One region of the Erwinia sp. E_sp_B01_1 genome, then DNA from elsewhere that is predicted to be linked to it. Evidence: predicted binding sites of a transcription regulator. Region 1 holds the regulator's gene; each other region holds the start of a gene.
What was found. The regulator CRP, encoded in region 1, controls carbon source genes, mostly activating them, when cyclic AMP is high. The targets are predictions, from matches to a motif close to ATGTGANNNNNNTCACAT.
Positions count from the first base shown of each region.

Region 1 (4,743 bases):
AGCGTTGCAGTGCCACCTCGCAGGATTGCAAATAGCGCTCTGCCAGCGAAGAGGTCAGCATGGTGTGCTCGCGCGCCAGCGTGGTCATGGCATTGATATGCTCAACGATAAACTGACTGTGCGTTACCCAGAGTTTCATATCGGAAAGATAACTGGGATCAAATCCCGGCTCCTGCATCGCCTGATTCAGCGAGTTATACAGCGCGTTGTGAGCCTGATTTACTTTTATGCGCTGGTAAGCCAGCTTCACCGGATCCTGCTCATTCCCCAGTAAAAGCTGTAACGCATCCTGATAAGTGCCCAACGCATCGTGCGCATTCTGTCGCAGCAGACCGCTTTGCCACTGTGGCCATAACCAGACCATGCCGGCAAAGGCAATCAGACAGCCCATCAACGTATCCAGCAACCGGGGCAGCAGGAAATCTGCCCCATTCAGCGAGAGGAGCTGTAAAGAGTAAACGGCGGTGACGGTAAAACCGATCATGGCAAAGCCGTAGAACTTACGGATAAACAGATAGCTGATCAGGGTGATCGCCAGCATCACCAGCAGGACGATCGATTCCGGTGCCTGAAGTCGCAGGGTTATAGCCGCAATAACCAACCCGGCAAGCGTGCCAAGCGCACGGTGCTGGATCCTTACCCGGGTGGCACTGTAGCCATTCTGACTGACGAACATCACCGTCATCAGGATCCAGTAAGGTTTTGGCAGATTAAAGAACAGCGCCAGGGAGCTGGCAAAGGTCAGCATCACGGCGAACCGGCCTGCGGTTCGCAGGGCTGCGGATTTCAACGACAGATAGCTTTTGATGGCGGGCAGCAGAGGCAGCCGGCGTTGCCGATCGGCCATTAAGTCCCGCTGATAGAGAGGGCGCTGCGTGCGCAACACCCGTCCGATACGGCTGAAATGGTAATAGCAAAAGGTCCCAACCGGATTATCCGGATTCTGACGCGAAATTTTCTCCAGCGCCTGCAACTGTTTTTCCATGGTGAAACGGTTGGGCAGCTTGTGATAGAGGATATCGTCGGCCAGTTCACGCAGCCTGGCAGCTATAGTCTGAGCATTCCAGCGAATGACCGCTTCAGCATGGCTCTGCTCAACCAGTTTTTGCACCTCCTCCGGCTGATGCAGACTGACTGAGATATGTTCCTGCAAATCCAGCGCCACCTGAAATGCCCGGGTTAGCCGTTTATGATGGTTATAACGGGTAGCTGACAGCATGTGCATTTGCTGATAGCAGGTGGTGATCAGGTCGACAGCTTTCTGCTGTCGTATCAGCAGCGGAGGCAGGGCCTTTTCAGGATCGGTAAGCCGGGTCAGCAGGGTATATTTGGCTTCGCAATAGCCCGCCAGCTCCCGGTAGAGCAGGCTGAGAGTTTCGCGCATCGGCTGCTCTTTCCACAGCCAGAACCAGAACCAGTTAAAGACTCCGTACCAGATTGTGCCCAAAATATAGAGCATCGGCGGTTCCCAGACGGGCATACGTCCGGCCAGACTCAGCGTAAAAATTGCAGCAATCAGCGAGCCTGGCAGCAAACGCCCATGCAGCGGGCTTAGCTCCCCGGTAATGCCCAGCAGCATCGCCATCGTAAAGAGAATAACCGGCAGGGGAACGGCATGGCCGCCAAGGTACTGGATCAGGAAGCTGCTGAAGGCAAACAGGCTTCCGCCGACAATCAGGCGTTTGAAAAAACGTTTATGAGGCGTATCGAGACCAGCAATATTGCAACAGGCAGGCACTAAGGAAAAGAGTAAACCTCTCTGCAAATCGCCCAGCAGCCATCCTGTAGCCACGGGTAAACAGAGCACCAGCGTCTGGCGCAGTGCGTAATTAACTTCTGGGTGATAAATGATTCGACGCCACATCACTCCGTACCAAATAAAACGGCGCAACAGTAACTGTTGCGCCGTGGATCAGAGCCGATTAGCGAGTGCCGTAGACAACGATCGTTTTACCGTGTGCCGAGATCAGGTTTTGATCTTCCAGCATTTTCAGAATACGCCCTACCGTTTCACGTGAGCAGCCAACGATCTGCCCAATTTCCTGGCGGGTGATTTTGATCTGCATGCCGTCCGGATGCGTCATGGCGTCGGGTTGCTTCGCCAGGTTCAGCAGGGTTTGCGCGATGCGACCTGTCACATCGAGGAAAGCTAAATTGCCCACTTTCTCAGAAGTCACCTGCAGACGACGCGCCATCTGTGAAGAGAGACGCATCAGAATGTCAGGGTTAACCTGAATCAGCTGACGGAATTTTTTGTAGGAGATCTCAGCCACTTCACAGGCTGTCTTCGCACGTACCCACGCGCTGCGTTCCTGACCCTCTTCGAACAGGCCAAGCTCGCCAATGAAGTCACCCTGATTGAGGTAAGAGAGGATCATCTCTTTGCCTTCTTCATCCTTGATAAGTACCGCTACTGCGCCTTTGACGATGTAGTAGAGCGTTTCCGCCTTTTCACCCTGATGAATCAGCGTGCTTTTGGAGGGATACTTATGAATATGGCAATGTGACAGGAACCATTCAAGTGTCGGGTCTGTTTGCGGTTTGCCGAGAACCATTCGCTGTTATCCTCTGTTGTAATCGTGCCTAAATACAGGGGCAGAGTTCCCTGCCAGGCGTTGAAATAGTCAAGCGTTTCCCATCAGGAAATTTATTCGGGCCTCTGTCAAAAGCCTGGCTCGTTATGTCGTCCCGTTTCGTCATGCATGTAGAGTACTGACGAATATATTACAGCTTTGTTTGTAGCACAGCTTTCAATGGGTGTCTTCTGTTGTCTCGCTTCAGCATAGTGCGAAAACTGCCGCATTGCCGTTTTTCAGGGTAAAGCGTAATCTGAGGTTAACTGAATGAATTAGAGGAACTTGTTATGCAGGCTCGGGTAAAGTGGGTAGAAGGGTTAACGTTTTTGGGAGAATCCTCATCGGGACATCAGGTGTTGATGGATGGGAATTCAGGCGATAAGGCACCAAGCCCGATGGAAATGGTGCTGATGGCCGCGGGCGGATGCAGCGCAATAGATGTGGTTTCCATCCTGCAGAAGGGCCGTCATAACGTCAGGGATTGCGAGGTTAAGCTAACTTCAGAGCGCCGTGAGGAAGCACCCCGCCTGTTTACCCATATCAATATGCACTTTATTGTCAGCGGTGCAGCGCTGGCTGATAAGGCCGTAGCGCGTGCTGTGGATCTCTCCGCTGAGAAATATTGCTCTGTTGCGCTGATGTTAGGAAAGGGCGTGGAGATCACCCACAGTTATGAAGTGATTGAATAACAGGATAAGTCACTGCATCACCGTTTTGCTGCTGCCCCGCACTGTCGGGGCATCACTCAATTTTTTCCCCTGGATCAGCCGTTTCACCAGCGGCCCCATGATCAATTCCATCGCCAGCCCCATTTTTCCACCCGGCACCACTAATGTATTGATGTGGGAGATAAAAGACCCCTGTAGCATCGACAACAGGTAGGGGAAATCAATATCCTCCAGCGCCTGGAAGTGGATCACTACAAAGCTCTCATCCAGCGAGGGAATGGCTCGCGCAGCGAAGGGGTTAGAGGTATCTACAGTGGGGACGCGCTGGAAGTTGATGTGTGTGCGCGAGAACTGTGGGGTGATGAAATTAATGTAATCTTCCATAGAGCGCACTACCGAATCCATTACCGCCTCGCGGGAGTGCCCCCGTTCACTGGTGTCGCGCACTAATTTCTGGATCCACTCCAGGTTAACGATGGGGACCACGCCGACCAGCAGGTCAACATGCTGTGAAACGTTATCGGTAGGCGTCACGACACCGCCGTGCAGGCCTTCATAAAACAAAACGTCGGTAGGTTCAGGCAGGGGTTGCCACGGCGTAAAGGTGCCCGGAACCTGGTTCCACGGCACAGCTTCATCATAAGTGTGAAGGTATTTACGCGATTTGCCGCTGCCGCTACGGCCATATTCAGCAAAGGTGTGTTCCAGTAGCGCGAAGTCATTGGCTTCGGGACCGAAATAGCTGATATGCCGGCCCATATCGCGCGCCTTACGGATGGCCATGTCCATCTCAGGACGGGTGTAGCGATGAAAGCTGTCACCTTCGACTTCTGCAGCATGCAGATTCAGCTGCTGGAAAATTTTTCTGAAAGCCAGGCTGGTGGTAGTGGTTCCCGCTCCGCTGGAACCGGTCACCGCGATGACCGGATGTTTGGCTGACATGGCATACCTCCCTGAAAAAAATCACATCGATCCAGCATTGGTACCATGTTTAACGCACAGGTGTCATCTCTGTGCATTAAACCGCCTTGTTAACCGGTCACCTGGCCACGAGGCATAATATTTACTGTTTCATGCAGTTCTGACCACACCAGCACTACTTCGCCGCTGTTTAGCAGGCGGCGAACGTCTGCAACTTTTTGTTCAAGGGTCTTTTCCTGCTCGCCATAGTCAGTGCCCTCCCGCAGCACAAAGGCTTCCAGCAGGTTATCGAGAGTTTCAGCGTCTAAATCTTTCCAGGGAATAATCACGTTAGTTGTCCAGCCAGGTTGAAAGCCATTGAGGTATACGTTGCTCAAGCCACATTTGCGGTTTCCGCAGGGTGCCGCCGACAAATCCTACGTGGCCGCCATACTCCGTCAGCTGATAAGTGACGCTGGAAGGCAGCAGGCCGGCAGCGGGTATGACCTCGCTGGTCATAAAGGGATCGTCTTTAGCATGGATGATCAGCAAAGGTTTTGCCACGCCGGGCAGTAAAGGCATCGCGCTACAGCGGCGAT
Region 1 is NZ_CP142208.1:408,729-413,471, forward strand. Features, by position in the region: gene VRC33_RS01795 (YccS/YhfK family putative transporter) at 1-1,864, opposite strand, end outside; gene crp (cAMP-activated global transcriptional regulator CRP) at 1,923-2,555, opposite strand; gene VRC33_RS01805 (OsmC family protein) at 2,864-3,265, shown strand; gene VRC33_RS01810 (phosphoribulokinase) at 3,275-4,186, opposite strand; gene VRC33_RS01815 (YheU family protein) at 4,276-4,494, opposite strand; gene VRC33_RS01820 (hydrolase) at 4,496-4,743, opposite strand, start outside.

Region 2 (4,743 bases), 2.2 Mb from region 1:
TGCGCGGTGAACTGACCCCTGATGAGAAGTGATAACCGATGATGGCAACTCAACAGGCATTGCTGCTGGTTGATCTACAAAATGACTTTTGTGCCGGGGGCGCACTGGCGGTGCATAAGGGTGATGAGGTTATCGCCATTGCTAACCAGTATGCTGCCGAATTTACTCAACGGCATCAGCCTGTGATTGCCACGCTGGACTGGCATCCTGCCGATCATGGCAGCTTTGCCACCGTAGCCGGTCACTCTCCGTGGACTGAAGGGGAACTGGCCGGATTGCCGCAGGTCTGGTGGCCCGATCATTGTATTCAGCACAGTCATGGCGCCGCACTCCACCCGCTGCTTGAACAAAGTTTCATCACGGAGCGGATTTGCAAGGGGCAAAACCCGCAGATGGACAGTTACAGTGGATTTTTTGATAACGGCCATCGCAATAAAACCGCTCTTGATGCGGTGCTGAAAGCCAGCAATATTACGGCGCTGACGGTGATGGGGCTGGCTACCGATTATTGCGTGAAGTATACCGTTCTGGATGCGCTGGCGCTGGGCTACACCGTAACGGTTATTACTGCCGGTTGCAGGGCAGTAAATCTTTCGCCAGGAGATGCGGATCGGGCTTTGAGTGAAATGGCCGCCCGTGGGGCTGTCATTCTCTGAGCGGATACTGAATGACTCAACTTGATAACAAGTCCAGATAAGATCGGGGGCCTGACAGGGCCCCTCAGATAATATTATTCCTGCAGGAATAATTTATTGCAGTTTGATGCGTGTGACGCTGTCATCACTGATGCCAAATTCTTCCTTCAGTTGGCGTTTGCTTTTCATGACCATTTCGCCCCCCTTGCCCACACTCATGTGCTGGGGATTATCATTGTGACGGGCCTGCCAGAGCATCACCAGTTGCAGGCTGTTCTCTTTCTGCTCAGCGGTTAACGCCACACCGTCACCCCACTTCCCGGTTTCAACCGCCGTCACAAGGCGCTGATAGACTTCAGGGGTCATGGAAGCGATCATCTCATCAAGCTCCATAACGACTATCCCTTAATGTTGTTGCCTTCGTCGTCTGCGAAGTTTAACGAGGCAGAGTTAACACAGTACCGCTCACCCGTGGGCTGCGGGCCATCAGGGAAAACATGACCAAGATGCGCATCGCAGTTGCCGCAGCGGATTTCAATGCGCTGCATGCCGTGTGACTCATCTTCAATATAGCGAATGGCATCTTCCTGATAAGGCTGATAAAAACTCGGCCATCCGCAACCGGAGTCATATTTTGTTTCCGATAAAAATAGCGCAGAATTGCACACCAGGCAGCGATAGATTCCTTCGCCTTTGTTGTGCAGGAGTTTGCCTGAGAATGGCGGTTCGGTGCCACGCTGTTGCGTAACATACCGCTGCATCTCGCTCATGTCGCTTTCTGGGGTAAATTCGTTCGGTTCTTTGGCCATTTTGCTGTTCTCTGGCAGTGTGATTCTAAAAATATCGGCTAGTATTCTAACAAATACTTAACAACGACAGGGGATTTTTTCGTCTCAGGCGAAGTCTGAAAGTGATCTGAAGATGAAAATGTGACTCAGATCACCCTTTGATTTCGTCACCCCTTTATATTCGGGCAAGGTGACCCAAGATCAAGGTTGAGTGGCGCTTCCGGATGAGGCTTTTGGGTGAATAATTCCTGCTGTTTGGATTGATTTGCCGCAACTATTGAAGCGATTCCGCTTGACGCCTGGTAAGGTTTTTGTAATTTTACAGCCAACCTTTTATTCACTAACAACAGCTGGTGGAATATATGACTATCAAAGTAGGTATCAACGGTTTTGGCCGTATCGGTCGCATCGTTTTCCGTGCTGCTCAGCAGCGTTCTGATGTAGAAATCGTTGCTATCAACGATCTGCTGGACGCAGAGTACATGGCTTACATGCTGAAATATGACTCTACTCATGGTCGCTTCGACGGCACCGTAGAAGTTAAAGACGGCCATCTGGTTGTTAACGGCAAAACCATCCGTGTTACCGCTGAAAGAGATCCGGCAAACCTGAAATGGGGCGAAATCGGTGTTGATGTGGTTGCTGAAGCAACCGGTATCTTCCTGACCGACGAAACCGCTCGTAAACACATTCAGGCTGGCGCGAAGAAAGTCGTTCTGACCGGTCCATCGAAAGATGACACCCCAATGTTCGTGATGGGCGTTAACCACAAGTCTTACGCTGGCCAGGATATCGTTTCTAACGCTTCCTGCACCACTAACTGCCTGGCACCACTGGCTAAAGTGATCAACGACCAGTTCGGTATCGTTGAAGCGCTGATGACCACTGTGCACGCCACTACCGCTACTCAGAAAACCGTTGATGGCCCGTCTCACAAAGACTGGCGCGGCGGCCGCGGCGCATCTCAGAACATCATCCCTTCTTCTACCGGCGCTGCTAAAGCAGTAGGTAAAGTTATCCCTGAGCTGAACGGTAAACTGACTGGTATGGCGTTCCGCGTTCCTACCCCTAACGTTTCCGTGGTTGACCTGACTGCACGTCTGGCTAAGCCTGCTTCTTACAAAGAAATTTGTGCGGCAATCAAGGCTGCTGCTGAAGGCGAAATGAAAGGCGTTCTGGGTTACACCGAAGACGAAGTGGTTTCTACCGATTTCAACGGCGAAACTCTGACTTCAATCTTCGATGCCAAAGCCGGTATCGCACTGAGCGACACTTTTGTGAAACTGGTTTCCTGGTACGATAACGAAACTGGTTACTCCAACAAGGTCCTGGACCTGATTGCTCACATCGCAAAATAAGCGGCGTGAACGAATGATGAGGGCGACTTAGGTCGCCCTTTTTTTCGCTTGAACACAGGTCATATTATGAACGAAAAAATATTTTCTTTACCCGTGATTGCTCAGCTCACCCCGTATATCTCTCAGCGCAAAACAGGCGATCTTCCGGTGGTGGTGATTGTGCATCCGAAAGTCCGGGCAGCAGTGACGTTGCAGGGTGCTCACCTGATTGCATGGCAACCCGCCGGAGAGCAACCGGTTATCTGGCTGAGTGAAAAAACAGCCTGGGCACCGGGTAAAGCGATTCGTGGCGGAGTTCCCATCTGCTGGCCCTGGTTCGGGCCTGCTGGTGAACCGGCACATGGATTTGCCCGTAGCCTCCCCTGGACGCTGTCAGCGCACGATGAGAATGACGAAAGCGTAATGCTGACGCTGGTGCTGGAAAGCAATGAGCAGACCAAAAAGTTGTGGCCCCATGACTTCACCTTGTTTGCCCGTTTCCGTTTTGCAGACCGTTGCGAAATCGAACTGGAAGCGCATGGTGACTTTGAGTCTACTGCCGCCCTGCACAGCTATTTCTGCGTAGAAGACATCTCAGACGTGGAAGTCAGTGGGTTGGGGAGCCGTTTTATCGATAAAGTGAACAAGGGGGTGGAGGGCCACTCTGACTCTGGTAAGCAAACTTATCCAGACCGTATCGATCGTATTTATACGCAGCCAGAAGATTGCAGCATCATTCATGATAAGTCGGGCAAACGGACGATTGAAGTTTATCATCACCATCATAGTGACGTTGTCACCTGGAATCCGGGTCCAGAACTCTCCTGCAGCATGGGAGATATGGCTAACGAAGGGTATAAAACGATGGTCTGTGTGGAAACAGCGCATATTTCATCCCCGATGATCAGCGCAGGCGAATCGCCTTCCCGCCTGGCGACTACTCTTCGGATCAGAAAGAATTAACCTCAGAGGGGCGTTGACCATTGCCCCTGTATTTCAGACCACATCCAGCGCCACTTTTTCAGTCGGCGGCGGGAAGGACTGGTTAATCATCGCCCGTTCCTCACTGCTCAGCACCACTTCCAGTGCAGCGGCATTCTCCGTCACATGCTGAACAGAGCTGGCTTTGGGGATGGCGATTACGCCCTCTTCGCGAATAACCCAGGCCAGCAGAAGCTGGGCCACGGTGATGCCCTTTTGCTGTGCAATTTTTCTTAAAACCGGGTGTTCCATTAAGTCACGACGAAGCCGGCCTGCCTGTGCCAGCGGGCAATATGCCATAACAGGGATGTGTCGTTGCTGACAATCTGGCAGGAGATCGTATTCAATTCCCCGGGAAGCAAGATGATAAAGAACCTGGTTTGCCGCACAGGCATTACCGCCCTCTTCAGACAGCAACTCCATCAAATCTTCACTGTCAAAATTGGATACGCCCCACTGCCTGATCTTGCCGTCACGCCTCAGAGTTTCCATTGCCCGAATCGTCTCTTCCAGGGGGACATTTCCACGCCAGTGCAGCAGATAAAGATCCAGGTAATCAGTTCTCAGGCGACGTAAACTTCGTTCACAGGCTGCAATGGCATCTGGCGATCCAGCATTCCATGGATAAACTTTGGAAACCAGCCAGGCACTCTCCCTTCTTCCCAGCAGAGCTTCGCCCACGACTTCTTCAGCACCGCCTTCGGCATACATCTCGGCAGTGTCAATCAGCTTCAGGCCCTGATCCAGGCCTGACTGAAGTGCCTCCACTTCCTGTTTGCGCAGGCCGGCATTTTCGCCCATATACCAGGTGCCCTGACCTATCGCTGGCAGAGTGATATTGTCGGAAAATTTTATTGTTTTTGACATGAAGACCTCGCACTGTTTTGGAGCCCTGTAATCATGCAAAAGGGCGCAAAGCGCCCTTGTCCAGTGCATAACCGTCGGGTCAGAAGGTGTAGCTGATTCCGGTCCAGATCGTAACCTGAGAGTTGTTATCCACCA
Region 2 is NZ_CP142208.1:2,640,964-2,645,706, forward strand. Features, by position in the region: gene ansA (asparaginase) at 1-32, shown strand, start outside; gene pncA (bifunctional nicotinamidase/pyrazinamidase) at 42-656, shown strand; gene VRC33_RS12510 (DUF1315 family protein) at 750-1,028, opposite strand; gene msrB (peptide-methionine (R)-S-oxide reductase MsrB) at 1,034-1,444, opposite strand; gene gapA (glyceraldehyde-3-phosphate dehydrogenase) at 1,786-2,781, shown strand; gene VRC33_RS12525 (D-hexose-6-phosphate mutarotase) at 2,848-3,723, shown strand; gene VRC33_RS12530 (aldo/keto reductase) at 3,757-4,608, opposite strand; gene VRC33_RS12535 (MipA/OmpV family protein) at 4,688-4,743, opposite strand, start outside.
Region 2: a site for CRP is predicted at 1,563-1,580, ahead of msrB (peptide-methionine (R)-S-oxide reductase MsrB). Genes of this name have one in related genera too.

Region 3 (4,743 bases), 1.3 Mb from region 1:
AGGCGGCTATTGATAATGCCACCCAACAGGCGGGTCAGTTGGCTAAGGGCTTTAACGCCAAGCTGGGTGCGGTCTACAGCATCCGTTATCACGTGGCTAACTATCAGCCGATGCCGGTGGCCCGGATGTATAAAATGGCGGATGCTGCGCCAATGACTTCCGCCGCTGAAACTTATGAAAAGCAAAGCATTCACTTCGACGATCAGGTCGATGTGGTGTTTGAGTTGCAGCGTAACCAGTAAAGCCCAGGGCCTCCATTTGGAGGCCCTCAGACTGCTGACGAATCCCGAAGCGATGGGAGCCTGTGCCTTGAACAAAGCATCACGGGCCAAGGACGGCCCGTGCTGAGCTGGCAGGGATGGCGTTTTTTGCGTCTTTGTGAGAGGCATATGCTCCCTGAGCCTGCATTTTATCGATGCCCTGAGGGCCTCCATCCGGAGGCCTTTTTTATGCGAGGTCGGTCTGACGCAGCACGCGATGGCCGTGGGCAATCAGCGCGTCGGTGACTTTACGCATCAGGCGGCTCTCTGGCGCAAAGCGGTGCCAGTAAAGCATCCGGCGCTGGAACAGGCCTGGGGTCAGATCGATCAGCTCGCCTTCTGCCAGCTCACGCTCGATTTGCAGATGGGGGATCATACAGCAGGTGGTTCCCTGCCTTGCCAGCTGCACAAAGGCTTCTGACGAGTTAACGATATGGCAGGGCACGCTACCGGGCGACAGGTCAAAATTCTGCTGTAAAAACGCCTGATGCATATCATCCAGATGATCAAAGGCGACCGCCGGAGCTTTCAGCAACGCTGAGCGGGTAACGCCATTCGGGAAATAGCGGGCAGCAAACTCTTTCGAACCCACAAACAGATAGTCCAGCGCGCCGAGTTGATCGACCAGGCAGCTTGGCAGAGGCTGCGGCTGAATACTCACCGCCCCCACCACTTCACCACGGCGCAGGCGCTCCTGCGTGCGGCTCTCATCTTCCACCTGCAGGTTCAGCCGTACCGGCGAATCGGTTAACACGGTTTTTAACGCGGGCAGCAGCCAGGTTGCCAGACTGTCGGCGTTGACCGCCAGCGAAAGCAGCAGGGGCGTGGTGCCACTGTTTTCATCGCCCAGCCACTCCTCTTCCAGCAGCTCAACCTGGTGCAGCAATGCCAACAGCTTCTGGCCCTGCTCGGTGGGGCGGGGCGGCACGGTACGCACCAGCAAAGGCTGGCCGAACATGTTTTCCAGCTGTTTGATTCGCTGAGAAACGGCTGACTGGGTAATACAAAGCTTTTGTGCGGCGCGTTCAAAACCGCGCTCGCGAATGACTGCATCCAGCGCCTGAAGCGTGCGATAATCCGGGCGTTTCATTGTGGGTGATAACTCTCTTTCAGGTGTGGAAACTGCACTATGCCATATTTTTGTCATTTTGCCCTGGGCAATGGCGAGATTCTCCGCTAACAGCTTTGTGGGCCCGCTTCCAAACTGGTAACAAATCCGCCGCGAAGGCGGGGATTTCTGTGCGGGTTGTTTTATACTGGCGCCACACTGTAGCTGTACGGAATCTAAACTTATCATGACACAGGATGAACTGAAAAAGGCCGTAGGCTGGGCCGCACTGGAATACGTCACCCCCGGCACGATTGTCGGTGTGGGAACAGGATCTACTGCGGCACATTTTATCGATGCGCTAGGCTCGATTAAGCATCAGATTGAGGGCACCGTCTCAAGTTCGGAAGCCTCAACCCTGAAGCTGAAAAGCCTGGGTATTCCGGTCTTCGATCTGAATGAGGTCGATTCTCTTTCGGTCTATGTTGATGGCGCTGATGAAATCAACGGCATGATGCAGATGATCAAAGGCGGTGGCGCGGCGCTGACGCGGGAGAAAATCATCGCTGCTGTAGCTGATAAGTTTGTCTGTATTGCGGATGAGTCCAAACAGGTTGACCTGCTGGGCCGCTTCCCGCTGCCGGTAGAAGTTATTCCGATGGCGCGCAGTTTTGTGGCGCGGGAGTTAGTGAAGCTCGGAGGCCTGCCAGAATACCGCCAACACGTCCTGACCGATAACGGCAACATCATTCTCGACGTGCATAATCTCAAAATTCTGGACGCTGTGGCCCTGGAAATGGCCATAAATGCGCTGCCTGGCGTGGTGACCGTCGGCTTGTTTGCAACCCGTGGCGCGGACGTCGCGCTGATTGGCACCGCCAGTGGCGTAAAGACCATAGAAAAATGATCTGACCAGCGTTATTACGACATTGGCTTATTTATTATAAAAAAACATCTTTTCTTCACAGGGCGAAATTTGGTGACTTATATCACATAAGTTTCGCCCTCAGGCTAATCCTGCTGATCCTGGCCCGCACGCCGTGATTATCTGCCAATTTGTGCTGTCCCATGCCTTTGCCGTGCTACCCCTCAGGCAATCGTTTGTATTGCCGCAGGCTTAAATTTTGATATTTTGGCATAAGGCTATTCTATAAGTTACATCCGAAGTCAGCGAAAATAAGGTCGGGAAATGGCAAAAGTATCACTGGAGAAAGACAAGATTAAGTTCTTGCTGGTGGAAGGCGTCCACCAGAGCGCGGTAGATAATCTGCGCGCATCAGGCTACACCAACATCGAATTCCATAAAGGCGCGCTGGACAGCGAAGCCCTGAAAGAGTCCATCCGCGATGCGCACTTTATCGGGCTTCGTTCGCGCACCCAACTGACCGAAGACATTTTTGCCGCGGCAGAGAAACTGGTAGCGGTGGGCTGTTTCTGTATCGGTACCAACCAGGTTGACCTCAATGCCGCCGCAACACGCGGTATCCCAGTCTTTAACGCACCTTTCTCCAATACCCGCTCCGTAGCTGAACTGGTTATTGGCGAGCTGCTGTTGATGCTGCGCGGCGTCCCTGCGGCTAACGCCAAAGCGCACCGTGGCATCTGGAACAAGCTGGCGGTGGGATCTTATGAAGCCCGTGGTAAGAAGCTGGGCATCATTGGTTATGGCCACATTGGTATGCAGCTTGGCGTGCTGGCTGAAAGCCTGGGCATGCACGTGTTCTTCTACGATATTGAGAGCAAGCTGCCGCTGGGCAATGCTACTCAGGTTCGCTATCTCTCTGACCTGCTGAACATGAGTGATGTGGTCAGCCTGCACGTACCGGAAACCCTTTCTACCCAGAACATGATGGGTGCGGAAGAGCTGGCGATGATGAAGCCTGGCGCGCTGCTGATTAACGCCTCACGCGGGACAGTGGTCGATATCCCGGCGCTGTGCAAAGTGCTGGCTGATAAGCATCTCTCTGGCGCCGCGATCGACGTTTTCCCTGAAGAACCTGCCACTAACAGCGATCCGTTCAATTCTCCTCTCTGTGAGTTTGATAACGTGATCCTGACGCCGCACATCGGTGGCTCCACGCAGGAAGCTCAGGAGAACATCGGCATTGAAGTTGCTGGCAAGCTGGCGAAATATTCCGATAACGGCTCGACGCTTTCTGCGGTGAACTTCCCGGAAGTTTCTCTGCCGATGCATGGCCAGCAGAGCCGTCTGCTGCATATCCATGAAAACCGTCCGGGCGTGCTGACCGCAATCAACAACATCTTTGCGGGCCAGGGCATCAACATTGCCGCTCAGTACCTGCAAACTACTCCGCAGATGGGGTATGTGGTAATTGATATCGATGCGCCGCAGGATGTGGCGAACACCGCGCTGCAGCTGATGAAGGCCATCCCGGGTACCATCCGCGCCCGTCTGCTTTACTGATTGTCCGGGCGGGGTAACCTGCCTGTAGATGAAAAAATAAGGGAGCGGGCAGGGTAACCAGCCTTCTCATCAACAAAAACGCCCCGACAAATTTCTCTGTCGGGGCGTTTTTTTGTCTACCACTGCCAGATCTTCGAGGGGGTAATCATCGCCGGTAGCGGCACATCCCAGTCGGCCACCGGCAGGTTATCCACTTCCTGACAATCATGCGCCAGGCCCACCGGCAAAAAATTGTGCTGTTGCCAGTTCTGAAGCGTTCTGTCGTAAAATCCCCCGCCCATGCCCAGCCGCTGCCCCTGCCGGTCGAAAGCCACCAGAGGTACCATCACCACATCCAGTTCGCTCAGCGTAGCCAGGTTGCGGATATCCAGCGGCGGCTCGGGGATCCGCAGCTTATTCGGCGTTAACGTAGTGGTGGCATCGTAACGGAAGAACAGCAGTTGTCCCGGCGAAAAAGGGTGCAGAACCGGCAGATAGACCTGCTGTTTGTGCTGCCAGAGTTTGGCGATCAAGGGACGGGTATTAAGTTCGCCATCAAAGGAGAGAAACAGGGCGATTTTCCGGGCTTGCTGAACAGGCGCGAAATTCAGTGCCTTCTCCGCAGCCTGCACGGCAGCCTCTTGTTGCTGCTCAGCTGTCAATGCACGACGAAGATGACGCACATGAGTACGGATATCCTGGCGATCGCGAAGATTCAGGTTCATGGTTCCACCGTGCTTCAGGGCTGAAAGAGTGAGTCTAAAGCTGAATGTACACTGAGTGGGAGAATTTCAAAAGGGGAGAGCTGAGAGGGGAATCTCCGAGATGCCGCCGCAGGCTGTAACCCTTGAACCCATGGTTCAAGGTGAGAATGCCGTCGTAACCATCAGGCTTCTCGGACGGACCGAGCTTGCGCACAAGTTACAGAGCAACAGACTCTGTTGGTATTAAATATCGGCTCAGGGGACGGGCCCGCTTGCAAACATCTCAGAGAAATTTTGTACTTCACCGTTACTCTAACACAGATAACG
Region 3 is NZ_CP142208.1:3,955,422-3,960,164, reverse strand. Features, by position in the region: gene VRC33_RS18455 (oxidative stress defense protein) at 1-242, shown strand, start outside; gene VRC33_RS18450 (LysR family transcriptional regulator ArgP) at 448-1,350, opposite strand; gene rpiA (ribose-5-phosphate isomerase RpiA) at 1,556-2,215, shown strand; gene serA (phosphoglycerate dehydrogenase) at 2,498-3,733, shown strand; gene VRC33_RS18435 (5-formyltetrahydrofolate cyclo-ligase) at 3,850-4,437, opposite strand; RNA gene ssrS (6S RNA) at 4,526-4,709, opposite strand.
Region 3: a site for CRP is predicted at 2,286-2,303, ahead of serA (phosphoglycerate dehydrogenase). Genes of this name have one in related genera too.